2 linked regions of the Gimesia maris genome follow. The protein of the gene in region 2 interacts with the protein of the main gene of each other region in a pairwise test. Links are inferred from orthologs where the notes say so. Each region holds a gene or a part of one and is shown on either strand. Other genes may lie near its edges.

Evidence for each region.
Region 1: the proteins of def (region 2) and GmarT_RS10930 interact in binary tests that used the Escherichia coli proteins (3 or more experiments, as listed by UniProt). The link is inferred for Gimesia maris from one-to-one orthologs.

What each region holds. Positions count from the first base shown.
Region 1 is NZ_CP042910.1:2,912,317-2,928,161, forward strand. Bases 7,614-10,373 are described here. They hold GmarT_RS10930 (aspartate-semialdehyde dehydrogenase), read right to left. Parts: upstream 9,621-10,373; coding sequence 8,607-9,620; downstream 7,614-8,606. Other genes in these bases: lysA (diaminopimelate decarboxylase), read right to left, coding at 7,614-8,503; purD (phosphoribosylamine--glycine ligase), read left to right, coding at 10,101-10,373. Outside these bases: GmarT_RS10905 (PIG-L deacetylase family protein), read right to left, coding at 1-478; nagB (glucosamine-6-phosphate deaminase), read left to right, coding at 795-2,693; GmarT_RS10915 (TlpA disulfide reductase family protein), read left to right, coding at 3,030-4,397; GmarT_RS10920 (HEAT repeat domain-containing protein), read right to left, coding at 4,568-6,811; more of lysA, read right to left, coding at 7,232-7,613; more of purD, read left to right, coding at 10,374-11,372; GmarT_RS10940 (2-phosphosulfolactate phosphatase), read left to right, coding at 11,418-12,179; GmarT_RS10945 (glycine--tRNA ligase), read left to right, coding at 12,260-13,927; GmarT_RS10950 (FAD-dependent oxidoreductase), read left to right, coding at 13,984-15,522; GmarT_RS10960 (PQQ-binding-like beta-propeller repeat protein), read right to left, coding at 15,736-15,845.
Region 2 is NZ_CP042910.1:6,573,882-6,589,845, reverse strand. Bases 8,298-11,176 are described here. They hold def (peptide deformylase), read right to left. Parts: upstream 10,093-11,176; coding sequence 9,502-10,092; downstream 8,298-9,501. Other genes in these bases: GmarT_RS24520 (hypothetical protein), read right to left, coding at 10,756-11,176; GmarT_RS24525 (hypothetical protein), read right to left, coding at 10,378-10,674; fmt (methionyl-tRNA formyltransferase), read right to left, coding at 8,382-9,383. Outside these bases: GmarT_RS24580 (hypothetical protein), read right to left, coding at 1-835; trxA (thioredoxin), read left to right, coding at 1,219-1,545; GmarT_RS24570 (coiled-coil domain-containing protein), read left to right, coding at 1,741-3,762; GmarT_RS24565 (hypothetical protein), read right to left, coding at 3,759-3,947; GmarT_RS24560 (VOC family protein), read right to left, coding at 4,282-4,695; aminofutalosine synthase MqnE, read right to left, coding at 4,726-5,871; GmarT_RS24550 (UbiA-like polyprenyltransferase), read right to left, coding at 5,980-6,843; GmarT_RS24545 (DUF1570 domain-containing protein), read right to left, coding at 6,998-7,828; GmarT_RS24540 (hypothetical protein), read right to left, coding at 7,927-8,262; more of GmarT_RS24520, read right to left, coding at 11,177-11,766; GmarT_RS24515 (sugar nucleotide-binding protein), read left to right, coding at 12,395-13,339; GmarT_RS24510 (DUF1501 domain-containing protein), read right to left, coding at 13,403-14,836; GmarT_RS24505 (PSD1 and planctomycete cytochrome C domain-containing protein), read right to left, coding at 14,879-15,964. UniProt on the Escherichia coli protein: Removes the formyl group from the N-terminal Met of newly synthesized proteins. Requires at least a dipeptide for an efficient rate of reaction. N-terminal L-methionine is a prerequisite for activity but the enzyme has broad specificity at other positions.

The sequences.
Region 1 (15,845 bases), 3.7 Mb from region 2 along the record:
CATAGTACAGGTGCGGAATTTTCTCCGTGGGAGGAGCGGGCTGAAACTGATGGGTGGTGTAGTTGGGAGCAGAAGCGCCAAAACAGGCATCCCGGACGAGGCGGCTGGTCATTTCGTGATCACTCATATAGTCAACCGGAGGTGCAGTGATGACGATATCCGGGCGGGCTTTACGAACGGCTTCGGTAACCCGTTGACGGGAATCCTGATCGATTACGATAGACAGATCGCGGAATTCGAGGCACATGTAATCGGCTCCCAGCATATCTGCCGCTTTTTTGGCTTCGGCGCGGCGGACATTGGCGATTTCCACCGGTCCCATTTCCGCACTGCCACAGTCGCCAGCGGTCATCGTGGCAATGGTGATGTGGCATCCCAGATTTTTCAGCCGGGCTAAAGTGCCCGCGCACTGGATTTCAATATCGTCAGGATGGGCGTGAATCGCGAGAATTCGTAGAGATTCTGCCTGATTTGCCATGGAATGTTCTCTCTCTGTACATTTAGGTCAGTTTATTGGTAGTAAGGTTATCAGCAGATTAGACTGTATTCCGTTTTTACTAAAGCGTCTGCAGAGTAATTGGAACCGAGCATATTAGTTCGCAAGACGCTATGGTAAAATGTGTTGAGCTCCAGTTATAATAAACATTCATAAAAAAAACACGCACACCGGGGTTACTGTTCGCGTGGTTACTTTAAATTTGTGGTCCAGTCCGGTGAAATCGTTAAAAATAGAGATGTGATTCTGCTGGAGAATGGTTCCGCTTCTTTCTTGCTTTACAGGTAAAACTCGACTGATGGCAATCGATATTTCACGTTCTGTTCATGTTACTCCCAAGTCTAAATTTGTACGACATACGAAAGTACCTACGGTCATTTTCGAAACGTCGTCTGAACTGGCCAAATATGTGGCCGGGGTGGTAGCAGATCTGATTCGAAAGAAAAACAAGGCCGGCAGCGCAGCCATCCTGGGGCTCCCTACCGGTTCGACTCCCCTGGGCGTGTACCGCGAACTGATTCGCCTGCATAACGAGGAACGGCTGGACTTTTCTAACGTGATCACGTTCAACCTGGATGAATACTGGCCGATGGATCCGGAATCGATTCACAGCTATCACAAATTCATGCAGGAGAACTTTTTCGATCATGTGAATGTGAAACCGGAAAATATTCATATTCCCCGCGGTGATATTCCGGCGGAAGAAGTAGACCTGTTCTGTGAAGAGTATGAACGAACCATCGAACAGTTTGGCGGCCTGGATCTGCAACTACTGGGGATTGGACGTTCGGGGCATATCGGATTCAACGAACCGGGAAGTGCCCGCAACAGTCTGACGCGCCTGGTGAATCTGGACCCCGTGACCCGGCGAGATGCTGCGAGTGGCTTTTTTGGCGAAGACAACGTACCCCATCACGCAATCACGATGGGTGTGGGGAGTATTCTGTCCGCCAGGAAAATCATCATTATGGCTCTGGGAGAACATAAAGCTTCCGTTGTCAAAAAAGCGGCTGAACTCGAAGTGACCGATGACGTTTCCGCGAGTTTTCTGCAGACCCATACCAATTCCGTGTTCGTCGTTGACAGTGCGGCCGCTGCAGAACTGACGGCGGTGAAAACTCCCTGGATCGTCGGGAATATTGAATGGACTCCTGTCCTGGAAAAAAAAGCGGTGATCTGGCTCTCTCGAGAAGTGGGAAAGCCACTACTGAAGCTGGAAGAAGAAGACTTTCTGCATAATCACCTGCATCAGATGCTGCATAAATATGGTTCCGTGGCACAGATTCGGGAGAGCGTATTTGATTCTCTGCTGGAAGGAATCTGTACCAAACCAGCGGGCATTGAGCCTCAGCGCGTGATCGTGTTCAGTCCGCATCCTGATGACGATGTGATTTCGATGGGGGGGACACTGATTACCCTGGCCGACCAGGGACACGAAGTGTATATCGCTTACATGACCAGTGGAAATATAGCCGTGTTTGATCATGATGCATTGCGGCATATCGATTTCGTCTGTGAATTTCACAAGCTGTTTCATGCAGATGATCGGGTGGTGCTGGAGAATCTACAGAACCTGAAGACAAGTATTGAAAACAAAAAAGCCGGAGACCTGGACACGGAGGAGATGCTCGGAATCAAAGGTTTGATCCGAAAAACAGAGGCGACTGCCGGTGCGGATGTCGCGGGGGTACCGGAGGAACGTCTGCGGTTTCTGGATTTGCCTTTCTACCGTACAGGTCAGGTCTCCAAGAAGCCAATCGGTGAAGAAGATATTGCCATCGTGGCAGACCTGCTGAGGGAAGTGAATCCGCATCAGATTTATGTGGCTGGCGATCTTTCCGATCCGCATGGGACTCACCGGGTTTGTGCCGAAGCCGTGATCAATGCGGTGAATGTAGTGGCTGATGAAGGTATTGCTCCGGAGTTCTGGATGTATCGCGGGGCCTGGGAAGAGTACGAACCGCATGAGATTGAACGGGCGGTTCCCTTGAGTCCGGAAGTGGTGCTTCGCAAACGGGAGGCGATTTTCAAGCATGAGTCACAGAAGGACAGTGCCTTCTACCCCGGGAGTGATAAACGGGAATTCTGGGTACGAGCGGAGGATCGAACTCGTAATACAGCCAGAGTTTACAATGAACTGGGATTGCCCGAATATTTTGCCATCGAAGCCTTCAAACACTATCATGGCGAGCTTTGAGTTGATTTTGCTTTTGAATTTAAGCGAGTCCCCCCTGCTCTGGGCAGCGAGAGCGGAAAACTATCTGAAATCGGTCCCCGAATTGTAATTTTTTCCAGCTTCGTCTTGCCTTAGAAGTAGTTTTTCGCGTAAAACTCGCGGCATAAAGTGTTATCCACAGGAATTTTGCTGAGGGAGTAGTAGAATTCGCTTCAAGGCGTCTTCCGCAGAACTGTAACGGTCATTCATCAAATTGACGCGGGCCAAACGTTACAGAAATCCCAATTCGGGAACAGCTTTCGCGACCTCGGTTCTTCAAATAGTGACAGACTCTCAAAGGAAGGAGAGCAATAAACGATGAGGCATCGACATCAAATCCTTTCGATCGCAGCAGGTTTGCTGTTAATCACTCAGTTCGGTTGTGGCGACGGAGATTCGGCTGCACCTCAGGCTGCTGGAAATCTCACAGACGGTAAGCTGGATGGCGCCCCTGCGGATCCTCAGTTACAGGCTGTGCCCAAGGCTTCGATCACCCAGGTTTCCCAGACAGGATCTGGTCCTGCATTAACACCTAATATGGTGCAGACTGCCAGCCTGGAACGCGAGCAGCGCGACCTGGATGATGTGGATGGGGATGAGCCTTCCCTGGCGGATGAAGAAGTGAAAATTCAGGAATTAAAAGAAGGGACTGCCGAATGGAATGTGCGGGAGATTACCCGGCTGAAAGTTCAGGCCATTCCCAAAACCGAGAATGTAGAAGAGCTGAGAACTGCCCGCTCAGAACGAAATAGAAAGATCATTCAACTGGCAATGGAAGCGGTCAAACAGACACACGCTGACAAGGAAAAGCAGCGTCTGTTCGCTGTCTGTATTAATCATCTGCTGGAAGCCCACCTGCAACAGGCATTACAGGGTGATCAGGAAAGTATCGACGCATTGTACGATCATTCTGAGTCCCTGTTTAAACGTGATCCTAAATCGCAGTCTGCTGCCGACGCAGGTTTTACAGTCGCCAAGTTTGCCAATACGAGTGCACAACGTTTTGCGAAACAGGACCCCCGCTGGATTGAAGAGTTCGTCAAGCAGTCACGACTGTTTGCCTCACGGTTTCCCCAGGAAACGGTTCGTGCTCCCCAGCTTTTGCAGGCAGCGGCAGAAACCAGCCAGCTTTATGGCTTGAATAAACAGGCACTGGATTGCTGTCTCGACCTGGAGTCGCGGTTTCCCAGAAGTAATGAGACCGCTCAGGTTCTCGGATTGTCACGCCGGCTGAAGTTGAAAGGGCATCCGCTGCAGTTAGCTGGAGAAACGATCGAGGGTGGTTTCGTTTCGATTGATGATTATAAAGGGAGTGTGGTACTGGTCGTGTTCTGGGCAACGACTGCACGACCCTTTATTGAACAGCTACCTGAAATTCAGGCATTATCACAAAAGTACCGAAAATACGGTTTTGAAATTGTCGGCGTGAACCTGGATCTGGAAGAACCTGCCATTGATGCCTTTCAGGAAAAGACACCTCTGGACTGGCGGCAGATCTTTTATTCTTCCCGCGACAAGCGTGGCTGGAACAATCCGGCAGCTGTATTTTACGGTGTGCGGACTGTGCCTATGCTGATGCTGGTGGATCATACAGGAGTAACGGAACTGGTAACGTCAGATGCAAAAGATCTGGAAGAACCGCTGCGATCACTCTTGCGAAAGAAAACGGCAGCCAACGCGAAGTAGACGAGATCCCGTTTTACTGTCGCGTTTCCAAGGCTGTTTGACCGGGTAAATCAGATGGAGAGACGCTGCGTTTCAATGTGATGCGCCCTGGTTGAAAAGAAACAGGCTGAATGATGAAAGCTTCGAAGGTTTCTGAAATCTTCGAAGCTTTTTTCTCAGCGGGAGCAGTTTCATGGAAGTGGAGTGGCAGGTTTGAATTCCTGCAGTCGTTCGCCAACCACTTTATTATCAGGCATCAGCGTTCCCATTACGGATGCCAGCGCCGTATTCAGGCGGGGCTCGGTGGCGGCCTGGTAGGCTTCGCGGATCGATGCGACTTCTTTGGAATCAACGAGCAGCCCGAATTTCTGAATATGAAATGCCAGTTGCAGGGCGGCGATTTCTTTGATGTCATTATCCATCGTTTTATTGGTAACAATCGTCACCAGATCGGCCTGAGCCGTTCGAGTGGGAATTCCGCCTAGTGTGATCAGGGCATTTGAAGCCAGAGACCGGTCGGAGACCAGTTGCAGTAGAGGCTTTTCCGCCGGCGTCAGATCGTAAATTTTTCCTCGCTGGCTGGATGCGATATGCGAGAGCCAGTAGAGAGCAGCAGCCCGATATTCTGAACGGAGTTCGCCGGTCAATTCGGGGGTTTTCAGGCTGTTAAGAAATGGTTTAACCTGTGTGGCGATATCTTCAGTGTTCTCTGATTCCACGACATATTGCACCAGGGGATAATGTCGTGTTACATATTCAATTTTATTTTTAAGACGCAGTGGACCATAGATGATAATGGGGATGTTAGCCGTACGGGAATCAGCCCTGAGATTGGCAATCGTCTGTGAAAGTCCCCAACGCATGATATTATGTTCGAGAGCAATGAATTCGACATCCATGCGCTGGGTGGCATCTTTAAAGCCTGCCATCCCGGTCTGAGTATACTCTGTTTCATACCCGAGTTCATTAAACAGCCCCGCCATGGTCTGTCCTCGAGGAATGCTGCTGTCGACAACAATGGCCGACTGTTTTCCTGCCCCCCCCAGGGCACGGGTCAGGATGGCGATGACGCGCGTTGCCCCTGGAAACGTGTTTGCAGGATCGAGTTGCATAATCGTGGTTGCTGCAGCGAACTGTACGCGGCGGTCAGGATAATTCAAAGCGGCAATCACGGAGGAGTGCTGATCGAGTTTCTCATACAGCAGGTTGCGGGATCCAATCTGTCCCAATGCTTTCAAGGCTGCCAGTGCACTGGGGGTATGCCCCTGCTTCATTGCCAGAGCCAGAACCTGGCTGACTGCTTTGGGACCGGAGAGTAATGCCAGGTTAAAAGCCGTGCCGGGACCTTCAGGCAGTGGATGATTCCAGCCGACCTGATAGGCTTCCAAGGCGAGTACCATTGACAGATAAAGAGTCTGCACGTCCTGTTTGTCTGGTGACATCTCCAGAGCTTCTTTAGCCAGGCGCAGGCCTTCAATCAGGCCGACTTCCTGTGAAGCCAGTTCTTTCTGTACGACCGTCTGTTGTGTGCTGTCCCAGACCCAGATTTTCTGCTTTTCTGCTGCATCAACGTGATTTTTGTAAAACTGCAAAGCCGCATTTTTTAAAACCTGCTGTGCTTTGTGACGGTTGAGTTCATATACATTTCGGGGATCTTTTCCGAGAATTTTTGAGAGTGCCTGGCGGGCAGCGATTTGTACACTCTGTTCCTGGCTCTCTGAAAAAGCCGGATTCCAGAGATAGAGGGCAGCAGAAGGATCGGCAATGTCTCCCAAAACTTCAGCAGCGATCTTGCGGATTCGATTCTCCGGGGCGCGTAAAGCAGCGATCAGCGGTTCGACTACCGGTTTTCCAAGTTGTGACAAAGCGAAGGCCAGTTCGTCATTTCTGGTTGGATCCTCACTCTGACTCAACTGTTTCAATATGGGAGGTGCCACGATTGATCCGGCAGATTTGAGCTGGATGATCGAAATGTTACGATCTGTGGGAGTTCCAGACAGATCATTGATTAACCCGTTAATTCGCGCAGGGTCAGTGGCGAAAGCTCGGAAGGCTGCTTCCATCTGATTCAACAAAGTGACAGATTCCGGCTGCAATGCTTTGTTGTTTGCGAGTGAAAGAAAGGCTGCGGGACCATGTTCATCTCGGAGTTTCAACAGGGTTTCCTGGTCGGGGTTGGCTTTCAGCAGTTGATCCAGATAGGGTTTGGCTGAAGCCGCGTGTCCGAGTCCGGTCAACTGTATGACAGCCTGCAGCAGCTGTGCGGGTGTTTCGGGTTTCGACAGCAGTAATTCGTCGGGAGACAGGTTAGAAATCGTTGCCGGCTTCTGAAATTGCGGAGGAATTTCATCCTGTGACCAGACGTGGGGGGACGTACTCAGGGTACAGGAAATGACCAGAGCAAATGCTGCCAGGATCCGATTATTAAAAGACATTCAGTCGACTCCGTGTCGTCATGGTTGTCGGCTATTCATGGGGCTGCCGGCGAACAGACCCGTTTCCGGTGCTGTCTGGCTGGCAGATTGAATATCTCTGATGAGAATACACAGTTACAGAAATTATATACTATTCTTATCACCTTACCCAAAACAACAGAATTCAATTGTTTCGGTTCAAGTCTTCACAGAAATCAGGTGCTATGTATTCAAATAGACATATTCAGTGTAGAAGCTTCTGTATCTATTATTATCGTTTCTGACGGCGATAACGGTGTAATCGAAGAAAGCGGATGCACGTATCTTTGCTGTACCGAATGTATTACAGAGCGCACGAACTTATTAACTGTTATAACCGTACCCCGGAAAACTGATCTTCTGAACATACACGAGAGACTAATCTGTATGTCGGTATTGATATCAGGTCTGTTCCAGTGCGATCAGTTCTTCATAGGTTTCCCGCCGACGAATGACCTGATTCTCGCTGCCGTCAACCAGAATTTCTGCACTGCGGGGACGCGCGTTGTAATTGCTGCTCATGACTGAACCATATGCGCCTGCGCTGAACATGCAGAGATAGTCTCCCCGCTGCATGGGAGGCAGATAGCGGTCTTTGGCAAAGTAATCACAGGATTCGCAGACCGGGCCAACAACATCAGCCGGTTCACAGCCTTCAATTTCACCTTCACAGTCGAAAGGCATGGGGACCTTTGGTTTGACCGGCCAGACACGATGGTAAGAATCGTACATGGCAGGGCGGACGAGATCGGTCATACCACCATCCTGAATGTAGAACAGCTTGCCCCCTTCCCGCTTGGTGAAGACGATCTGGCTGATCAACACGCCTGAGTTCCCGGCAATGAAGCGGCCCGGTTCCAACGCCAGCCGACAGCCAATTTCTTTAATGGTGGGGACAATGACATCTGCATAAGTTTGAGCTGAAGGACCTTCATCGGTTTTGTAGCTGATCCCGAAACCGCCACCCAGGTTGAGCCAGTTGGTATTATGGCCTTTCTCCCGCAGTTGGGAGATGACTTCAGCCCCTTTTTTGACTGCTTTCGCATAGGGATCGGTCGACAGAATAGGAGAACCGAGGTGCATATGAATGCCCGTCAGTTCCAGGTGTTCGTCTTTGAGCACTTTGTCGGCCAGTTCGGTGGCCCGTTCGATATCCATGCCGAACTTGTTGCCTTTTTTACCGGTTGTGGTTTTGTGATGTGTTTTGGCGTCGATATCCGGATTCAGACGCAAAGCGACGCGTCCCACACAGTTTAATTCACCGGCGATGCGCGCGATGGCGTCAAGTTCGGCTTCACTCTCGACGTCGAACATCAGAATGTCTGCTTTGAGTGCCTGGCGGATTTCTTCATCGGTTTTACCGACACCCGCAAAGACGACGCGTGAGGTATCGGCGCCGGCCTGCTGTACCCGGAACAGTTCTCCCCCGGAAACGACATCGAAACTGCTGCCAGCGTCATTCATAGTCTTGAGAATACTCAAGTTCCCGTTGGCTTTGACGGAATAACAGATGACCGGATCGACTTCCGCAAAGGCGTCCTGAATCTCTTTCAAACGACCCAGAAAGTCTGATTTGGAATAAACCCACAGAGGGGTGCCAAACTCTTCTGCCAGTTGAGCGACGGGGACATTTTCACAAAACAGTTCATCATTCTGGTAATGAAATGCAGACATTGCGTAGCCTTTACGAGGTAATCTTTGAAAAAAGGCACTGGCGGGTGGAACTCTTCAAGCAGTAATCCGCCCGCAGTGACGATAGTGAAGACGCGAACACAGCTTAGGTACAGGCTTTGTGTTTAGCGAGCAACTCTGCAATTTGAACAGCGTTGGTGGCAGCACCTTTACGGAGGTTATCACTGACGCACCAGAAACTAAGTCCATTCGGAGAAGAAATATCACGGCGGATTCGGCCGATATAGACTTCATCACTGCCATCACAGGTGGAAGGCAGCGGATAGGACAGGTTCTGCAGGTCATCGACGACAGTGATTCCCGGGAAATCAGAGAATAACTGACGGGCTTCTTCCGGGGAAATGGGGCGTTCGGTCTCGACTGTGATGGTTTCGCTGTGGCAGTTGGCAACAGGAATCCGCACACAGGTGGGATTGATCTGGATCGATTCATCGCCCAGAATTTTGCGGGTTTCGTACACCATTTTCATTTCTTCGCTGGTGTAGCCTTCTTCTTTTTCACTGCCGATCTGTGGGATGGCGTTGAACGCGATCGGATGAGCAAAGACCTGGTAATCATGCTCTTTGCCTTCCAGATAGGCACGAGAACCTTCCAGCAGGTCGCTGGTTCCTGCTACACCGGCGCCACTGGTTGCCTGGTAGGTACTGACAATTACGCGGCGAACAGGGGAAGCATCGTGCAGTGGTTTCAGGGCCATCACCATCTGTGTGGTGGAGCAGTTGGGGCTGGCAATGATGCCTTTCGCTTCAAGTGCGGCTTCCGGATTGATTTCCGGAATCACCAGCGCGACTTCAGGCTTCATCCGCCAGTAACCTGATTCATCGATAACAATCGCTCCGGCTTCCACGGCTGCTGGAAGAAATTCAGCTGCGACATCATCGGGAGTAGAAGCAATGACCAGTTCTACGCCGGCGAAGGAATCTTTGGTCAATTCTTCCAGTGTGTATGTTTTGCCTTGGAATTCCAGTGTTTTGCCTGCGGAACGCGCTGAGGCCAGAAATCGAAATTGTTTCGCCTGGAAGTTCCGGTCTTCCAGCAGTTTCCGCATGATGTGCCCGACGGCACCGGTGGCACCAATAATGGCGACAGTATCAAACACTTTGAATTCTCCAGTAAACAAAAAGGTTAAAAGTCTTTTAACAGAATAACTTTAGGTCAATTACTATTACTCAGGAATACGATAACAGTAATTTCGTCTCTCTCCTCTCTCTATTGAGGTCTCTGTCTATTGTGACAGATACTTGGAAAAGAGGTTCAGAGCATCATCGGGGATCGCAGAGCAATAAAAAACAGATTGAATGGGACATTATATGATCTGAAGGTGGATTCGTCCAATGCTGGACGCGTACTGCCGGAAGAGTGGTGATTTCTGAAGAAACTTTATTCCCGACCGGCCCTGTTTTATTCTGAAATAGAAGTAATATACGAGCTTTTTAGCAGCAAAGTCCAAATTTCGGGAAGCGATGCTACTAGGGGCAAAACAGTGCTGATATACTCCACGGGAGTAGAATCAAGTCAGTGAGAGAGATTGTCTCGCCTGAAATTTTAAGAAGAAGATAACGAGCAGGTACCGTACACGATGAAAGTTTTAGTGATTGGTCAGGGAGGCCGCGAACACGCGCTGGTCTGGAAACTGGCCCAGTCGGAGAGTGTCAGTCAGGTCTTTTGTGCACCTGGAAACGCAGGAACCCAGCTGGATGGGACGAATGTTGCCATCAGTGTCAGCGATATTCCGAAGATGGTGGCTTTCGCCAAAGAAGAAGCGATCCAACTGGCGGTGGTCGGCCCGGAAGTGCCTCTGGTCGCCGGGATGTCAGATGCACTGCGTGCCGCCGGGATCTCAGTATTTGGACCTTCCAAGGCAGCCGCTGAACTGGAAGGCAGCAAATCATTTGCCAAGCAGATGATGTGGAAGGCGAATGTTCCCACAGCCAAATCAGAGACATTTAACAATTTTGAAGCTGCGGAAGCTTACCTGGAAGAACGCGAAGAACAGCCTCTGGTGATCAAGGCAGATGGCCTGGCTGCTGGTAAAGGGGTTCTGATCTGCGATACCAAGCAGGAAGCTCTGGATGCCATCAAATCGCTGATGAAAATTCGCGAGTTCGGTGATGCAGGGAAAACCGTCATTATTGAAGAAAAGCTGATCGGTCAGGAAGTCAGTATTCTGGCAATCGTCAGTGGATCGACGATTGTTCCTCTGGAAACATCTCAGGATCACAAAGCAGCCTACGATGATGACAAAGGACCTAATACCGGTGGGATGGGGGCCTACAGCCCTGCTCCCCTGGTAACACCAGAACTGATGGACGAGATTATCGAGAAAATTCTCGTGCCCATGGTCAATGTGATGAAAATTGAAGATCGTCCTTTTAACGGTGTTCTTTATGCCGGCCTGATGATTACCAATCAGGGACCCAAGGTACTGGAATTCAATGTCCGTTTCGGCGATCCTGAAGCCCAGCCGGTCCTGATGCGGCTCAAGACGGACCTCGCACAACTGCTGCTGGCAGCGGCAGAAGAGCGTCTGGACGAGATTGACGACCTGGAGTGGGATGAACGGCCGACAGTTTGCGTGGTGATGGCGTCTGAAGGATATCCTGATGAATATGAAAAAGGGAGAGTCATTCGCGGCTTGAGTGAAGCGGCTGAACTGCCTGATACCAAAGTGTTTCATGCCGGAACAACCATGAAAGACGATCAGGTCGTGACCGACGGCGGTCGAGTACTGGGTGTAACGGCGATTGGTGACAGCATCAGCCAGGCAAAACTGAAAGCGTATCAGGCGGTCAAATGCGTCCGCTGGGATGGCGCCTGGTGCCGCAAGGATATTTCAGATAAGGCTCGCTGAGCCCCCGAGTTCCCTTAAGCATTGAAAGAATGTGCTCGATCAGCCATGCCTGATGAAATTCGAACCTGCTTACTGCCTGTGTTGTCACAACCGGAAGACTTTTCGGGGAGCACTGCCGTGATCCTCGATATTCTTCGCGCTTCCTCTACGATTACGACAGCGCTCCATGCCGGGGCCGCTGCCGTGATTCCCTGTCAGGAAATTGAAGAAGCACAGGAGATCGCCGGTAATCTGAGTGAAACTTCTGATTCAGGGGTATTACTCGGGGGAGAACGCATGGGAATCATGATTGATGGTTTCGATCTGGATAACTCCCCTGCCCGTTACTCTGCAGATATGGTTACTGGCAAACAGATCGTATTTACGACCAGTAATGGAACACGGGCGTTGAAGCGTGCGGTTCAGGCAGATCGCATTCTGATTGGTTCGTTTTTGAATCTGGCTGCGGTGGTGAAAGAATTGAGTCAAAGTTCGGGTGTTGTTTACCTGGTCTGTGCGGGGACAGATGGAGCTGTTACAGGCGAAGACTGTCTGTGTGCTGGCGCAATTGCTGCGGGACTGCAGGAAATTACCAGTGAGAAACTGACACTGGATGATGCAAGCAGAATGGTCGTCGACTATTATCGAACGCAGATCAGCGGTCCGGGTGGATTGCTGACAGCGATGCGTGCCAGTCAGGGGGGACGAAATCTGATTCAACGTGGCTTTGAAGAGGATGTTCGACTATGTTCCGAATGTGATCGTTACTCGGTACTTCCTGAGTTCTGTCACGAATCGGGAAAAATTATGTTATCTTCAGCAGGCTGAATCGCTGCTGTCTTAAATAAGTAACCATAAAATCGTTTTACGAGAGTGTCTTACTGAAGACAAAAGGGAAGACCAGAACAATGAAAAAAGAGATGGAGAAAATCGTAGCGTTGTGTAAACGGCGCGGGTTTATTTTTCAGTCGTCTGAAATTTACGGCGGTCTGCAGGGGTTCTGGGATTATGGTCCGCTGGGAGTCGAGCTCAAGCGAAATGTGAGAGAAGCCTGGTGGTCTGACATGATTACCACCCACAACGAACTGGTGGCTCCGGAAGGGGCTCCCAAACCGTTCTCCATGACGGGGGTCGAAACGACCATTATCATGCACCCCAGTGTCTGGAAAAGCTCCGGGCACTTTGACCTGTTTCATGACTTCATGGTCGATTCTAAAGAGTCCAAAGCCCGGTTTCGTGTCGACCATGTGTCGGTGGCCGTTGCTTATGCTGCTGATCAGACTCCGGTCGCCTGTGAAACCTACATGGCAGATATCGGCGAGGAAGGACTCTCCAAAACCAAACGCAAACGTCTGGAAAAAGCGCTTGCGGAATACGAAAAAGAGAACAGTCTGGACGCCAGTGAAACTCCCCAGATTTCTGTCTGTAATCTGATGGAGTACCGGAAAATGCTGGCGGAAGCGAATATCCCCGCGACCGGTAAACTGGAAGCACGCTGTCCGGAAACGGGTGGCGAACTGACTGAGCCTCGTGAATTCAACCTGATGTTCAAAACGATCATCGGTGCGCTCTCAGGTGAAGAAGGAACCGCGTTCCTGCGGCCGGAAACCGCACAGGGGATGTTTGTGAACTTTAAAAATGTGGTCGACAGCGGGCGTGTCAAAGTGCCTTTCGGGATCGCTCAGATCGGAAAAAGTTTCCGAAATGAAATTACACCCCGGAATTATATTTTCCGTTCGCGTGAATTTGAGCAGATGGAAATGGAGTTCTTCTGTCATCCTGATGAGTCATTTGAATGGTACCAGTACTGGCGGGACCGCCGCTATGCCTGGTACATCAAACACGGGATTGCAGAAGACAACCTGATTTTGCGCGATCATACCCAGGAAGAACTGGCGCATTATTCCGTGGGAACGGCAGACGTTGAGTACGCCTTCCCCTTCATGGAAGAGAATGAATATGGCGAACTGGAAGGGATTGCCCATCGTGGTGATTTCGACCTGCGTTCGCATATGGAAGGCAAGCTGGTACGTGAAGGAGATCAACTGGTCGTAGAGAAGAACGAACATGGTCAACCCAAATATAAAGGGAGCGGCAAAGATCTGACCTACTTTGACGATCAGACCCGCGAGCGATTCATACCGCATGTGATTGAGCCCGCCGCCGGTGCAGACCGCGCGACGCTGGCATTTCTCTGCGAAGCCTATTACGAAGATGAACAACCCGATGAAAAGGGGAATATGCAGACGCGAACAGTCATGCGATTCCATCCGCGACTGGCTCCCGTGAAAGCTGCCGTTTTTCCGTTGATCAAAAAAGCGGGAATGCCGGAAATCGCTTCGTCCATTTACCAGCGCTTGAAATCAGCAGGAATTCAAGCCGTTTACGATCAGCAGGGCGCCATCGGTCGCCGATATCGTCGTCAGGACGAGATTGGAACACCTTTCTGCTTGACAGTGGATGGGGAGACCGAACAGGATAACTGTGTGACACTGCGTGATCGTGATACACTGGAACAGGTCAGAATTCCGATTGACGATGTCGTAACAGAGATTCATAAACGAATTTATGGCTGAATGAATCAGTCCGTATCAAAAACTATTCCTGCAAAATGAATCGAGAGGAGTCTGGTATGACCAACGAAAATATAGACCGTCGCGTATTCGGTAAGTATCTCGCTGGCAGTACGGCTGCTTTTTTAGCCGGTGCCAATGCGGCTTCTGCAAAAGAACCGGTGGTCGATGGTGTGACGCGTCCGTCAAATACGCTGTTACTTGACGGAGGCGGTCAGTCAGTCTGGAATTCAACTGCGCAGCATGTACGGACCAGTGGCTGGGTTTCACCTGATGGGAAAATCTTTCATGAGGCGGCCCGGAATATTCCGATTGTCGAGGAAGATGAAGTCATCGTCTGTGGCGGTGGTCCTGCCGGGGTTGCTGCGGCTCTGGCTTCTGCCCGCAGTGGTGCGAAAACCCGCTTGCTGGAAGTCAATGGCTGTATCGGTGGTGTCTGGACAGCCGGCGCATTAACGCTGATCATTGATGCCCAGAATAAGCCGGGCATTATGCGGGAGCTGTTACAGAAGCTGGAAGAACGCGGCGCCAGTAATACCCTGCCCAACGGTTCGGTCGCTTATGATACCGAAAAAACCAAGCTGTTACTGGAAGATCTGTTGCTGGAAGCGGGCGTCAAAATTCAATTGCACACACGCGTCGTGGGTGCGGTGACCGACATTAATAATCGTCTGTCGGTGGTTGTGACCGAATCCAAATCGGGGCGGCAGGCCTGGAGAGCCAAGGCGTTTATTGACTGCTCTGGCGATGGTGATCTGGCAGCGCAAGCGGGGTGTGCTTACGAGTTCGGCCAGCCTGGTACCGGGTTGACTCAGCCGATGAGCCTGATGGTTCTGCTCACAGGGGTGACACTGGATGGGATTGCTCAGTTTGTAAGAGGAGATGCAGAACCCCGCAAACTGGGGAACCCGAAGAAGAATCTACTGGCAGAATTTCAGCGGGCGGGGATTGACCCTTCTTATGGCGGCCCGACTATTTTTCGGGTTCGGGATGGCCTGTTTGCGATGATGGCCAACCATGAATACGGGACGCTGGCCATCGATGCTGCCCATGTCACCGACGCGACTTTACAGGCCCGGCGTGAAGTGCATAAACTGGTCAACAGCCTGAAAAAACTCGGTGATCCCTGGACCAATCTCGAGATCATTGCGACTGCAGAACAGATCGGCACCCGTGAAGGACGCCGAATTATGGGACGTTATCATGTTTCCAGTGAAGATTTGAAAAACGGAGCACGCTTCGAAGACGGTATCTGCCATGTTCGATTTGGAATTGACGTGCATTCGACCAATCCTGGTAAAACGAAAGCCATTGAAAAGAAACCATTCAAATCCAAGCCTTACGATATTCCCCTGCGGGCACTGATTGCCCGGGATGTGACCGGCCTGATGATGGCAGGCAGATGCATCAGTGGAGATTTCATCGCTCACAGCAGTTATCGGGTGACCGGGAATGCCGTGGCCATGGGTGAGGCGGCGGGGGTTGCTTCTGCTCTGGCAGCGACCACGCAGAAACTGCCTCACGAGGTCCCCTTCCCTGAGGTCGCCAAACAACTGGAGCTGATTCGCTCCGGTGAAAACCAGCAGGTAAAAAGTTAATTGAAATACTGATCATGCTGCCTTCGGAATTGCTTGACCCGAACCAGCGTGATGTTTAATCTGTCTCTTCCGAGTTCAGCGGCTGTCGTATAATGGTATTACCCCAGCTTCCCAAGCTGGTGACGAGGGTTCGATTCCCTTCAGCCGCTCTTTTCAGACTCCCTGCTTCCCCGAAACTGAGATTGAGTTCAAGCCTGAATCTTCTTTCTGCGATCAGAGTGGCTTCTCAAAGATACTATCCAGGGACTTCGCTTTATCACTGAAGTCGATTTCGATGGCACTATGCAATCCCTGTAGAATGATTTTATGAAAGCGGGGATCAA
Region 2 (15,964 bases):
TTTCCAACTGGTTGAAATCAACCTGGTCCTGAGTTTTCTGGAGTCGTCTTTCGCGGAATCGCTTGTCGCGCTGACTGGTTTTCCACATGGCGATTGCAATACCGGCAATCAGGATGACCAGTGTACCGGCCAGAATTTGCGAAAACAACCGGCTCCCCCGTTCGTCGACTGTCCGAGGGTTCCATTCCAGTTGTTTTGCCAGAATCAGGGGGGCGACGCGCGACGTATCTTGTGCGTTGTAGACGTACATCTTAAACAGATAGCCGGTTACTGTAACGTGGTCGATGACGTCGGTTCCTTCCGGCAATCCGTTTTTTAAGGCGGGAGGAACTTCCGTGCAAATGACGACTGTGGGATTTTGTTGTGAATCATCGGTAAACAGCCAGGCTTCATAGAGAGTTTTAATCCCATACTGGTTGTCATCTGCTGCCGGATAATGGATCAGTTTGCGGACACGACCTGTCAATGTGACGAGTCGGCCTTTGTAGCGATCACTGTTTTTGAAAAGATCCAGGAAGACAGGAATCTCCTTTTCGGGATGATCGCGGAATGATTTGAGTTCGGAACGGCGCTGTTGCAGGTTGAATTCGGCCGCCTGTTTCTGATCTTTCAGGCTGGTCTCGCGCAGGTGCTTGAGGACGTAATAATAGAGGGCCTTCTCATCATCCATAACGCCACCAAAGACTTTATCTTTGACTTCATTGAATAGCGAAGGAGCCAGTTGATCGGGAAATGGTCTGAAGGGATCTGACTGGGGTTCATCTGCCGATACGGTCAGTGGGGCTGTGACAGCCAGGCATAGAGTGGCTCCCAAAATTCTGATGTAAGACAGCATATCCTGCTCCCAGGGTTTCACTTCTTTAAGTTCTTTAATATAACAGTATTATGGCAATTGCCTGCTGAACCTATTTTGTCGAGAGTCCATCGATTTGTCGAGGTTAAAAATAAATAGCAGCGAGCTGAGATGCTGAGCGTAATTCCTTATTTGACAAGAGGTTTTGGCGTCTCAAAGCCGGGAGAGAGCATTGACACAAAACAGAGGATCTCTATAATTCCCTTCAATCGCAGACAGACTAAATGCTGCCGATTGCTTGAATTATTATTGAGTAGAGCGATCCCCCATTCAGAAAGTTATGTCATTGCAGGGTAGTCGAGAAGATTTTCTCTGCTTTTTTTCAAGGTATATACTGAATCCAATTGTTACGGAGACAACCAGTAATGGCTGAAAATGTTTTGGAATTTACTGATGCGAACTTCCAGTCTGAAGTATTGGAAGCATCTGAACCTGTCCTGGTCGATTTCTGGGCTCCCTGGTGTGGTCCCTGCAAAATGATGATGCCCACCATTGAGGAAATCGCCAGTGATTATTCAGGCCGCGTTCGCGTCGGAAAATTGAATACAGACGAGAATCCTGGTATTGCATCGGCCAGTAGTATCAATGCAATCCCGACAGTAATGCTTTACAAGAATGGTGAAGTGGTCGAAAAGTTTGTAGGTGTGACACCAAAAGAACGTTTTGCTGCTTCGCTGGACAGCCAGCTATAAGCACGAGTCTTATAAGCTGTGTGATATAGATTCAGAGTGGGCAGAGGAGTTGTTGATACTCCTTCTCTGCCCTTTTTGTCATAAGTATATTCGCGTTATTCCGGATTGGATGTTGCATTCAGGAATTGGATTCCACAGCTTCAATCTCGATTTGAGTAACGTCGCGAGACGCTTTTCAGGGAAAGGAATCCCGGCATGAGCGAAGAAACCCGGCCCGACCAGAAATCTCAGGCACCCTCATCGTTTTCAGGTATAAAACGTCCTGCCAGTGACACAGCCGACTCACTTCCGTTGAGCAGTCCTCCGGGAGTAGAACGCCGCGCGGATGCGCCCCATTCATTCACTGAACCGGGAAGCCTGCCAGAGAGCTCTTTCTTCAGTGATCAGAAACAGAAGGAGTTGGAAGAAAGCCTTTCGCATGCAGCGCAGGCGGCAGAGATCCAGACTCAGGGAGCTGCAGAAGCGGGCGCTTCACTAACCGGTGCCGAGTTGCTGTCCCAGGCAGGGGAAATCGCAAATTATCTGAAGTCCCAGTTTTCCGAGATCAGTCGCCGCGAACAGACTGTCACCAGTCAATTGAATGAAATCGACAATGAGCGTCGCAAAATTCGCATGTGGGTGGGACAGATTGAGGAGCAGTATGACGAACGGGAAGCCAGCGTTCGCGAAAAAGAAACGGAACTGATTCGCAAAGCTGTGGAGTGTGAAAAGCTGGCGAAGACCGTGCAGCGGGAACAGGAAAAAGTATTCGCAGCCCAGGATTCTCTGGAGCAGGAACGCGCAGAAATGCGAGACCAGATCCTGCGGGAATTTGCGGAACAGCGGGAATCGCTGGAGCGACAGCGACTGGATCTGATCAACGAACAGAAACGGATTCGTGAGCAGGTCCTCGAATCGCTGTCTGAGCAGCGCAATGAACTGGAACACGACCGCGCTGAGTGGCAGGGAGTCAAACAGACAGAACTGAACCATTTGAAACGGGAGCGTGAAGTTCATGAAGAGGCGGTACGGAAAGTCGAAACAGAACTGACTTCACGGAAAGAAAAATTCGAACTGGAGCTGAAAACCAGACAGTCAGACTGGGATTCGAAACGCCAGGCGGAACTGGAGGCTTTGGAATCCCGCAAGCGGGACTTTGTGATCAGTTCCGAAGAGATTGAGCATCAGCTCAAAATCCAGCGGGAAGACCTGCAGCGCGAATACGGTGCGCGTGAAGAAGAATTTGATCAGAAGCGGACCTTGATCGAGAACCGGATCAAATTTCAGGAAAACCACCTGCTGCGTCTGCGAAAGCAGATTGAAAAAGAACAGCATGAATTCCAGCGCCAGCAACAGATTCAACAACAGCAGCATGAGCAGAACGAGCGGATTCACATTCTGCGGATGAAGCAGCTGGATCGGTTCCGTGATCTGTTGCAGCAGCGCGAACAATCGTTGACCAAGGAACGCGCACTGCATGCGGAACTGCGTCGCTCTGTTGAACGCTACGAACAGAACCAGAAGCAGAGAATGTCAGGCGAGTACGAAGTCTGGCAGAAAGAGCGGGATGCCCAGAAAGCAGAACTGCGACGGCAGCATGACATGCTGGCTTTGCATGCAGAAAATCTGGAACGCCGCCGCGAACGGCTGGATACGTTGCGGGCAGAAGTCGAAGAGACGCATCGTGGTACCCTGGAAATGAGACTGGCCCTGGAAGAAGGCTGGGCGCAGTTGACACAGGTAGAAGGTGATGAGGCAGCCCGCGAACGGCTGGAAAAGGCCAGGGAGGCACTCGCTGCCCACTATCGACAGTTGCGTGAGTCGCTGTCTGTCGAACGTCAGGAACTGGATCATTCCCAGGAACTCTTTCATCGTCATCGTGATGAATTCCGACAGGAGCGCCAGGATCTTTCTGAATGGGTGGCAGAACGCGACGAGCAACTGCGTCAGCGCAGCGAACAATTGCGATTTGAAGCGGAGCAGCTGGCAGTTCGCGATGCGGCCTGGGGGCAGAAGCGGGAAATCTGGTTGCAGGAGAAAGTATCTGCTGAAGAAATTATCCGCAATTTACTGGAGCAACTGACCGAATTGTCTGTAGGCCAGGGAGCAGCAATTCAGCTGGCAGCAAAAAAGAACCAACAGCCACAGGGGCGGGACGCAACGGTAAAGCCTGCTGAGATTGCATCAAAAGAAACAGATTCCAGGAGCATTGAAGAGATTCTGGACCCGCGGGATTAACGCAGATCTTTCCAGGCATCCCAGCAGAGGAACAGTACCAGTCCTGCGGAAATCAGGAACATGATGTCCATCATGGTGCTGCCCCGGAAGGGGATTCCCATTGCAATGTCTACCAGGGCGAGTAATGCCACGATTCCGGATACGGCCATTGAGCCCATGATCATTTTTTTGGGTGCATCCGCCATGGCGATTCCCGTTCCTCTCTACTCATGCTGAAGCTGTATGATTTATGGATGTCTGTCTGAGCTGTACTTTCAGAAAATAAATCAGACCCCGAGTGAGCTCTGTTTTTGTTTTTCTAGAGCGCCTCACATTTAACCGTAGCGTCTGTCAATTTAATCTACGCAGCCCAAATGGACCTGGAGACGCTACCGCAAAACTGGCCACAGTCTAAGTATAGCTTAAGGTCTGGTGTAATTTCCAGTCGATTCTTGTGTCAGAGTTTCTATAGTGAACTCGAATCTTACCCGCGACTGGAACGGGACCGATAAAACCGCTACAAAGCCGATATTCAGCAGCTCAGGAGAGCGAACAGAGTTCGATAATATGGCCATCGGGGTCATTGACGAACGTCTGTGTAGCCCCATCCGGTCTGGACTTGGGAGGGGAGACGATGGGAATCCCCTGTTCTACGGCTTTCTCGTATGCCTGTTTAGCATCGTCCACCTGAAAAGCAAAATGGTGTGTCCGCGTATTCTGCTCGGGGTTGGCATTACCTGCCCGACCCGACTGATCGTGTTCAAGGATCAGGTGGATCTGCTGATTTCCAATCTGAAACCAGTGTCCGTCGAAAGTAAACGCGGGCCGGGGAACATGATCCATGCCTAGAAAATCGACATAGAACTGGCGGGAAGCTTCCAGATCCTTGACAACCAGTGTGATATGATCAAATGACTGGACCTTCAGATTATCAGTAAGGGCAGAATCACTCATGTGTTGCATTTTCTCCCGTATCGAAGTGAATCAGGATGCGGCGGAAGCCATGATCGGTTCGCCGACACTCCAGTTGGCACCATCACGGACGATGTGTCTGTAGAGTGTATCGCGTTCTACAGGGATGCGTCCTGCTTCTTCAATGAGTCGGTGTAACTGCTCGACAGTCAGACCTTCGGGTGTTTTGGCGCCGGCGTCATGGTAAATCAGTTCATGGACGACGGTACCATCCAGATCGTCTGCACCGAAGCTCAAAGCGGTTTGCGCCGTCTTTTCTCCCAGCATGATCCAGTAAGCTTTGATGTGATCAAAGTTGTCGAGCATGATCCGGGACAAGGCGATCACTTTCAGGTCCATCAGGCCGGATGGTTTTTTGATTTCTGACATCCCCGTATTTTCGGGATGAAATGCCAGTGGGATGAATGTCTGGAATCCACCTGTTTCATCCTGCAGTTCCCGAAGGCGGCAGAGATGATCGACGCGGTGTTTTGCCTGCTCGTAGTGTCCATACAGAATGGTCGCATTACTGCGGAGACCCAGGTTATGTGCTTCGCGATGAATTTCGAACCAGCTTTCGGCGTCCGCCTTGTGTTCGCAGATCTGTTCGCGGACTTCGGGATGAAAGATTTCCGCGCCGCCACCCGGCATACTGGAGAGACCGGCTTCCATCATCTGTTCAAGAACCCAGCGGACCGGCTTTTTGGTCATGAAGCTGAACCAGTTGATTTCCACGGGAGTCCAGGCTTTGATGTGCAGTTCAGGGTATTCCTCGTGGATGATGCGAACTACATCAAGATACCACTCAAATTTCTTCTGATGATGCAGACCGCCAACCACGTGAATTTCAGTAGCACCGGTGCTGCGTGCTTCCTGAACCCGTTCGCGGATCATGTCATCGGTGAAGGTGTAACCGCGGGGAGATTTGAGATCCGCCCGGAATGCACAGAACTTGCAGCGATAAACACAAACATTCGTGGGATTCAAATGAATGTTGGTATTATAAAACGCAAAATTGCTGTTTTTGCGTTCGCGTATCCGATTGGCCAGATCACCCAGCGTCAGAATGTCGACTTTCTCATCGAGGAAAACGCCTTCATCAAAGGTGATGCGTTCTCCCGCGTCGACTTTGCGGGTAATGAGCTCCAACTGTTCCTGTTCGTTTTGATTCAGATTCATCAGACTGACTGTTGATTCTTTTCGTTGTTGGGATATCAGATTAAGTCTCTGGTGGTCAGGAAGACCACTCAATGAAAGATTGCTTCTATTATTGCGTTTCAGAGCCTCTTATGCGAGCCAGACGTCAATCAATCCCACAAAGAACAATCCAATACTGATCACGGCGTTCACATGAAAAAAGGCGAGATTAACACGTCCCAGATCATCCGGATTCACCAGTAGATGCTCATAAACCAGAAGTCCGGCTACGGCCAATACCGCGATTAAAAAGGGGATTCCCAAGGCAGCAACATACCAGAGGCTGAACAGACAGACGATCGTCATGAAATGACTGAACATAGCGAATCGCAGCGCTTTTCTGATCCCCCAGCGGGAGGGGATACTGGACAGTCTGGTTTCCTGATCGAAATGAACATCCTGACATGCGTAGATGATGTCAAATCCACCGACCCAGAAAAAGACAACCGCTCCCAGCAGCAGCGGTTCCAGGGACAGACTGCCGCGAATGGCGATCCAGGCAGCGATTGGGGAGAGCATCAGAGCGGTAGAGAGCCAGTAATGGCAGAAGATCGTGAAGCGTTTCGCATAGGAATATCCCAGCAGAAACAACAGGACGGGAATCGAAAGATAGAGTGGCCAGCGATTGGGCAGAAACAGGAGTGTCGAGGCGATAAATGCCAGCGAAGTCAGGATCGTAAACATTGTGACGGTACGGACACTGATCAGACCGGCGGGAAGATGACGGCCTTGAGTACGTGGATTTTGCGCATCGATCTCACGGTCAACGAGCCTGTTGAATGCCATGGCTGCGGAACGGGCGAACAACATACAGAGCAGAATTCCCACCAGTTCCTGCCAGCGAACCTGCTGTCCGCGCCAGGCCAGAACCGCTGATAAGAGGGCAAACGGGAGAGCAAAAATCGTATGGCTGAAACGAATCAGTTCCAGCAGAAGGCGCAGTCGGGCCAGCATTACATTGATCCGGTAAACAGTGGGAAAAGATCCTGCCGGGCAGGATTGAAGCACGCAATTGGATGCTGTATCTTAGCGGATGGGGAGATGACACCCAACCCAGAGCCTGCTGAAACTGTCAGTGCTCCAGAGGAAATCGGGATCAGACCAGAGGCTACCTGGTCGGAAAGGTGTTCAGGGAAGCCACATAATTCAAAAAGCGTTCATCGACGCCGGGAATATTACGGGGGAGCCGGGCACTTAGGACTTCCGGTTTCTCGTTGCTTTTCAGCTCCGCCAGATATTCAAGCAGCGTATCTCTGGTTTCCGGAGTGCTGTTCAGCATGAAATGAACCCAGGCCCAGGCTTCCTGGTAATCGACCCGCTGCATCTGTGATACTTTTTCCAGCTGTTCCAGCCGTTTCATATCGGGTTTCCAGCCATTATTCAGCGCTGCGGAGAGTCGTGATGCATGGTCTCGATTGATCTGACCGGGGGTATTACCGGCGACTTCAAAATATTCGGCAAGACCTTCATCGAGCCAGAGGGGGACGGTCTTCAGACTGGCATGTAAGAGACCGTGCGTGAATTCATGTCGCAGGTCTTCCTGGATACGATCTCCCCAGAATGTGTAGACGGCGAGTTCCTTCGGTGTACCAACAAAGTAAGCGCGTCGTGGTGGCAATCCCGGATAGGTTAAATCGAGGTAATTGCGGTATTCTTCCTGGTTCGAAAACAGATAAACGGTGACCTGTTCGCTGTTCAGAGGAATATTCAGCGTCTCAGCAACATCTTCGCGCAGTTTAATCAGATCCTGAAAGAGCTCGTGGTCCTGTCCCAGTTTAAAATCACTGAGCACAATGAGCTGCTCCGCACTGACACTATGCCGGGCAGGTAGATGGACGGTCTGATTTTTGGCAACCGAGCGACAACCGGAAGAAAGCAACAGGCAGCCCAACACACAGACATTCAAAACGGCTGCTTTGAATGCGACACGCGACATCATGTCTGAAGTCTTGTCCTGACTGACGGGGTTTTCTGGTTTCACGATTGGTTGTGTTATCTCATGTGGCAATGAAAGAAGTTACTGGAAGGTCAAGCAGATTATTTGTAGCGATGATCAGGAGTCGCCTGTCGGGCAGCTGAACGTTTTTTATCTGAGCTCTGAAACAGTCCGTCGAAGATACTGCCATTCGATGCAGATTGGATGATGAGATTTCCTTTTCCATTCTGGATCAACGACTGCGCAAGTTGGGGATGGCTTTTCCAGGTGGCTGCCCGCCATTTGCGGATGTCAGCGTAGGTATCCTGCAAACCCACTTGTGATTTGGGGATAAAGAGCCAGCCTTCCCTGGATTGGACAATATGATATTCAAAGGCAGCATACATGCCTCCTGCTCCTATGAGCATGAAGATCAGTGCCGCGATGATTCGGCGCATCTTAATCACTTCCTTGTGTTTCTTAAAACTGCTTCGCCTCAGTTCAGGGGCGGAATCATCTCAGAATCCGTAAAACGCGGCAAGAGTGAACTGTCTGTTTTCGGTAAAATGTATGTACGTTAGTCACTCTCTGGTGGTGGGTTTCCAAAGACATCACCGGGCCGGATCTGTTTTCCACACAAAAACTGACTGATTTCCATGGCACGTTTTCCCTGGGGCTGGATTTGTCTGATTTCCAGCAGACCGTCCCCCGTGCAGAGAACGACACGTTTTGTGCTGCTGAAAACGACTGTCCCCGGCGTGAATTCCCGCGATTGAGGTTCGATTTCCAGCGATTCCAGAGCTTCTTTTGAGAGTTTTTCGACATCCAGAATCAGTAATCTGAGTGGTTCATGACCAGATTGCAGCAGAAATGAAAAGGGGCTCGGCCAGGGTTGCATGGCGCGCACGTGGCAGGCAATCTGCTCGGCTGTCTGATTCCAGTCGATGGCACCTTCCTGTTTGTCGAGCGTGGGGGCAAATGTGGCGGCAGCATGATCCTGCGGGGTTTCTACCAGAGTTCCCTGTTCGATCTGGTCGAGGACATCCATCGCCAGGGGCGCAGCCAGTTCAGCCAGTCGATCCTGTAACATACCGGTCGTTTCTTTCGGATCGATGGGAGTTTCCACCATCGCTGCGACAGGACCGGAATCGAGAGCACGTTCAATCCGAAAGAGGGAGACGCCGGTCATCGTCTCGCCATTTCGAATCGCATAAAGAATGGGGGCAGCACCGCGATAGGCCGGGAGCAGAGATGCGTGCAGATTGAACGCACCCAGGCGGGGCAGATCGAGGAGTTTTTGTGAGAGGATCTGTCCATAAGCGGCGACAAGCAGGACATCTGCTTTCAACTGGCTGAGTTCTTTCAGGGATTCAGGTGTATTAATTTTCGCAGGCTGAAAAACGGGTATGCCATGTTCCAGCGCGAGTTCTTTCATCGGGTTTTTATGGCGGTGATGCCCTCGCCCTGTGCGATCAGGCTGCGTATACAGTCCGAGGACCTCGTGTTGAGAATCAATGAGTGCCTGAAAGGCGGGGATGGCGAAAGTGCCGGTACCCATCATGACCACTTTTAATGCCACTGTGGTGTCTCCTCATAGCGGACCGGTAAGCAATAGAAAGGGAAGCAAAAAGTTATGCTGGACCCACAGTTGAACTGTAAACTGAATGCGCGATAATCTACAGGCAGACGATGGTTTTTCAGCCCAGTTCCTGTTCGAGTTGCGCCAGTTGATTGCGAATTTCTTCATCAGGCGGGTACTCACCCGTCTCCTGTTTGTGACGAAATTCTGATTCGAAATCGGCAATCAGTACGTCGATTTCATTGCGTTTGGCTTCTACCATCCGGTCAGGGAACATGATGCCTTCAATATGATCGTGTTCGTGTTGCACGGCGCGGGCGGCGAGATCATCCAGTGTGATTTCAAACAGCTGTCCGTTCAGATCATAGGCTTCGACTGTGATTTCTTCCGACCGTTTCACATCACCATAAACCTGAGGCAGGCTCAAGCAGCCTTCTTCCCCTTCCGCAGTTCCTTTACGCTTCGTGATCTCGGGATTAATGAACACGAATTCTTCTTCCGGTTCATTGGGGTCCGAAGTGAGATTGATCACGAACAGGCGATAGGGCAGCGCGACCTGATTGGCGGCCAGGCCGATTCCCCGTGCTTCGTACATAAGATCAAACATATTCCGTACAATATCACGCAACTCGGGTGTGATACTTTTAACGGGTTTGGATTTCCAGCGAAGGGCCGGATGCGGATAATTAACGATTTGCAAAGCAGGCATAATAACAGATACCCGGTGGGGTATGATACACAGACGAAGTTCCAGAAACCAAAAGACCCTCAATCTGCTCGCAGGGAATGCGCAGCATGAAAGACGGATCACATTAGTACCTGTATATCAAGGCTGAACTGTAGATACAATCCATATCTCTGCGAACAACAGGTTTGTTGCAGTATTTTGTTCCACCCGGACCGTGTCCCCTACAGGGCGCACTTTCACCTGCCTGTCGGCCTGAACCAGGCCGAGATGATAGAGCGCCCGGGAGTAGTGAATTCCCGGGAGCTGTTAATACATTGGCAGTGGATCCAGTGGTGCGTAGGCCGTTGTAGGCACAGATCCCTGAATTACAGGAGCACTGGCTGTTGACTGATAGGTATCGTAAGTATTGTACGCTCCCTGTGGTGCATAGGTGGGGGCACCAACACCGCAGTTACCGGTTGAACAGCCACCGCCACCACCACTAAAGGGGGCCATTGTGGGGCCGTAATTACAGCTGCCACATGAGCCATATCTTCCGCACTGGCAACCTGTTGTCAGGGCGATCAACGCGAGACCCAGCATCGTAATTCCGAAACGTTTCATGAGTTCAATCCTTTTCTTCTACAAAATAGCGAGTGAAAAATTCAATCGCTGAAATCAAGCTTTCATGGGGAAAATCAGTTTTTACGAAGCAGCAGCAGCTGCAAAATTATTGAAGTCAAATGGAATCAGGCTGGAAGAGACTCCCGCCCAATGTGCAGTAAATCCGCCGGGATGGCGTTCGGGGTTGTTGGCGAACGCGGTAACATCATCTCTGATCTCATTCACACCCCGATATAAGGCAACCGTGGCTGAATGCTGGCTTCTCCAGATCTGCAGCCCGGGGCTGAATCCTTCGAAGTTTCCTGAGATAATGGTTTCCCAGCCGGTGGAAAGTCGATTGATACTGACAGAGAATTCACTTCTCAGTTTCCACCAGCGAAAGAATGTATCGAGTGAAGTTATCCAGACCAGCGACATCTGTTTACGGTCCAGTTGAATGTCCTGGAATAACTGACTGAGTTCTTCGCGTGACGAAACAGACGACAGCGAAACCGGTAATCCCTGGCGATATCTGCTGATCAGTTCCACACGCAGTTTTCTCTGAGTTTCCGGATTTGATTCGGCCTGCCATTCCGCTTCTGATTTGCAATGCAGCAAATCCAGCGACACAGGTAAGGGGCTCATCACATTAGAGAATTCGCGAAAATCATTTCCGAGTGCGGATTCATCATAACAGATCACACCCTGGTAGGGATAAGGATAATCTCCCAGGCGGATCCAGGCGCCTCCCGACTGTTGAATGCGTGTTTTCAGTTGAACCACAAACTGTGAGTTGAACTGTTCTACTCCGGAGTTGGCTTTTTTAGCCAGTTCCGGAATGGTGCGGCCAATGCCTGTCTTATTATTGAATTCTGCCAGATCAATGATGGGGATCCTGCAGCGAGAGAGAATCTGCAGTTCCTGTTCATTGAAGCATTTCTGAGAACCAACCAGCAGAAGATTCCAGCGGGATGACTGATACCCTGTCAGATAAGTCAGATCGTCCTGAAGTTCTGTCACCGGCAGTCCCATTTCGCGCAGTCCTTTTACGACAGGAGTCGAAACTCCAGCCAGCAGGATCGGATAATCCGGTAAGTGACGCGAGACGGACATGGTTTCAATAGTCTTTACAAGAAATGATATGGGGTGCTGAGTAAATTCGTTTCCTCGAAAACAAATCACTGCGGTATCAACTCGAAGTGTCAGGTGTGAATCAATTGATGGGTAATCAGTGTGGGAGGTGAGTGACCAGCCTATAGAACAGGCGCAGAGATCACTAATGTGAGGCGGGAAGATATTGCTTTTCCAGATTCAGGTCAATACGAAAGAATGAAATGAAATCAAAAAGCGTCAAACCTTTAATCTTTTTTCCATTTTCAATCTGTTTTTTGAAAAAATATTGATTCGCTGCAATCAAAAACAGGGCAGAATTATCTTCTGAAAGAGTCAGCCAAGTCACCTGGATTCTTGAAAGGGGTAACGTTTTCTGCACGCGAAACGTCAAAATGAAACAGGAGAAAACAGTTCAACGGGCACCATGAATTTCTCTTTAAAATTGGGGTTGGTGAAAATCAGGAATGCCAACTATAATCCGCCTCTCGCGAAACAAATGGATTGGTTTGCGGGAACAACTTTTGTAGAACTACTGAGATGTCAAATGGTTTCGTTCTGAGCAAGAGTTTACAGAACGAAGACTTTTACTGACTGATATAACAACAACGTCTAAGCATGGAGGCGCGGCGTGGAAACAGTTCTGGTTATTGGACTTGAAACGGTTGCCGGAGCAAATATTGCAACCTGTTTATCCAGTCGATATCGGGTTGTCGGATTAACTTCAGCTTCACCAGTTTCCATCCAGGGATGTGAAACTCATACTTATCAGGAAGACGATGTCGAAACAGCCGAGCACTGGCTGTCGATGGTTCGTCCCAACTGGGTTGTCTATTGTGGCGTTGCCGCGAATTCCGCCTGGACTGTTGATCCTGAAAAATTTTCAACAAAAGATCCTGTGCTCGCAGTGCGTAACTGGGTGAATGCTGCTGAACTGCATTCGTCCCGCTTCACACATATCTCTTCTGATGCCGTCTTTACAGGGCCCTGGATGTTCCATGAAGAGGACTGTCAGGGGCTGTGTGAAAGTCGACAGGCAGAAGTACTGCGGGCCATTGAACGTGAAGTCAGTCTGTGTGATAACTCACTGATTATTCGCACCAACGTGTTTGGCTGGACTCCTGCCGCTTATGGTCAGGGACAGATTGAAAGCCTGGTACAGTCGCTGGAAAACGGGTCATTTTCCGAGCAGGACTGCTATCGGCATGCCACGCCTTTACTGGCAACGGATCTGGCAGCGATCATCGAACACGCTTATCAGGAACGATTGACGGGGACCTTCCATGTGGCGGGTGGAGAACGAATCAGTCCGATCGAATTTGTGCAGCGGCTGGCTGCCACATTTGGTCTGACGGTGCCGGTACTCCCCCGTGCTACTGTACTCAATGAACGCACGACAGGTTTTGCGAACGGCGAAACTTCACTGCATACACGTAAAATTCGTCGGTCACTCAGCATTTCGATGCCGATGCTGGATGATGGATTACAGCGACTGTTCGATCAGCAGCACAACGGTTATCTCAACCGGTTGAACAACGCTCCGGCTCGACTCTATGAGCAGGAAATTGCTGCCTGAACCAGGTCAAAAGAATCAATAAGAAAACCCCTTGCCAGAAATGACAAGGGGTTTTCTTTTATTTCAGGCCAGAATTTTTGTGACAATTTTCGCTGGATTGACTCCGATCAGTTTTTGATCGAGCCCCTGGAAGCGAAACGAAAGTCGATCCGGATTCAGTCCCAGCAGGTGCAATATCGTGGCGTGCAGGTCGTAAACGGGGACTTCATCTTCGATTACATTGAAGCCAAAATCGTCTGAACCACCAATGGTGGTGCCCCCTTTGATCCCGCCACCGGCCAGCCACATGGTAAAGGCGTTGGGGTGATGATCGCGACCATCATTACCCCCCTGCACCATCGGGGTACGGCCAAATTCTCCCCCCCAGACCACGAGGGTGTCCTGTAACAGTCCACGTTGTTTCAGGTCTTTGATTAAAGCGGCAGAAGCCTGATCGGTGGCTTTACAATTACTTTTTAATCCGCTGACCAGTCCGCCATGCTGGTCCCAGGATTCATGGAAGAGTTGTACACAGCGGACCCCCCGTTCTACCAGGCGACGGGCCAGGAGACAGTTATTTGCGAACGAGGTTTTGCCTGGTTCTGCACCATACAGATCGAGTGTCTGTCTGGTTTCCTGGCTCAGATCCATCACATCAGGTGCACTGGACTGCATGCGATAAGCCATTTCAAAGGAATTAATTCTGGTTGCAATTTCGGGATCGCCAACCTGATCAAGGTGTTTCTGGTTTAATGCCTTGAGTGTATCCAGAGAATCACGTTGCAGTTGTGCAGAGACACCAGGAGGATTCTGCAGATAAAGCACGGGTTCCTGCCCTCCTCGGAACATGACGCCCTGATGCGTGCTAGGCAGAAAGCCACTTCCCCAGCAGGAACTGCCGCCACTGGGGCCTTTGTTTCCTGAACTGAATACGACAAAGCCGGGAAGATTTTTCGATTCGCTGCCCAATCCGTAAATAGTCCAGGCACCCAGGCTGGGTTTGCCGAACAACTGGGATCCGGTGAGGGCCTGTATCTGGGCCGGCGCATGATTGAAAGCGTCGGTTTTCATACTTTTTACAATTGCGATGTCGTCAACCACTTTTGCCAGGTGCGGCAGGATTTCCGAAACTTCCGCTCCACATTCTCCATGTCTTGCAAATTTAAATTTCGGACCAAGGAATTTGGAATTGGGATTGATAAACGCGGCCCGATATCCTTTTAAGAGGTCTTCTGGCGGCAATTGACCGTCGAATTTGCCCAGCACCGGTTTATTATCAAAGAGCTCCAGGTGGCTGGGCCCTCCCCCCATAAACAGGAAGATGATATTTTTTGCCTTGGGAGGATGGTGGGGCTGATGCGGTGCCAGGGGATCTTGAACGGCACCAGCTTTTGAACCGGCGGCATAACCGGATTCCTGGAGCAGTTGATTGACGGCAATCGCTCCGAGGCCGACTCCACATTGTTCCAGAAACCAGCGGCGGGCGATGGGATGTGCCGGGTGATTCAAGTGATTCATCAGTCTTACCTGTTCAAGTTTACGCGTTGATTCGATGGTTGGCTATTCTTTAGTGATGGTTTCGTCCATGTTGAGTAATACCCGCGAGAGGGCGACCCAGGCAGCAAAATCCGTTGTAGCATCTTTGGTCTTTTTCTGGTTGGAAATCTGTTTTGCTTCTTCGGGATGGTCGACAAAATAGTGACGCTGTCTGTTCAGGAACTGAGACAGTACCTGTTTTTCCTCCGCAGACGGATAACGGGATACGCAACGCCGAAAGGCTGTTTCGATCCTCGATTCCTCTGAACCTGAATTGGCTGAGAGTATTGTCTCTGCAAGCCCGACAGCACATTCCATAAACAGGGTTTCATTCAGTGTGGTTAATGCCTGCAGCGGTGTATTGGAACGTGTGCGTTTGACGGTAGAAATATCACCATTGGGCGCGTCAAATGCCTGGAGCATGGGGTAAGGAACCGAGCGGAACCGGAACGTATAGATCGCGCGGCGGTAGCGTTCGGCATCTTCTTCCACATTCCACGTTTTCGGTCCATAACTGGCCGGTTTGTCGAACAGGAAGGCAGGAGCAGGCGGATAGACAGAGGGGCCGCCAATTTCCGGATTTAACAAACCGCTGGCCTGTAACGCAATATCCCGGACGATTTCCGCGTCGACACGATACCGCGGTCCCCGCGCCAGCAGGCGGTTGTACGGATCTTTAGCATATAATTCCGGGCTGACCCGGGATGACTGCTGATAAGTTCGGGAAGTTACAATCAGTGTATGCAGCTTCTTCAGGTCCCAGCCTTCATCCATGAACCAGACAGCCAGCCAGTCGAGCAGTTTTCGATGTGTCGGTGCAGCTCCTTGAGAGCCCAGGTCTTCACTGGTGGAAACGATTCCCTGGCCGAAGTAGGCCTGCCAGACCCGGTTCACAATCGCGCGGGCTGTCGTCGGCGATTGACGATCAACAAGCCAGCGGGCAAATGTCAAACGATCGACGGGGGTATCTGCGGGGAGTGTGTTCAGGAAACCGGGCACACCTGGCTGCACCACCTGCTTTTGTTTGAGGAAGTCGCCACGATCCAGCAGATGGGTTTGCCGGGGCTGAGGACGTTCCTGGTAAACCAGCTGAGTAGTACCTTCCGGATG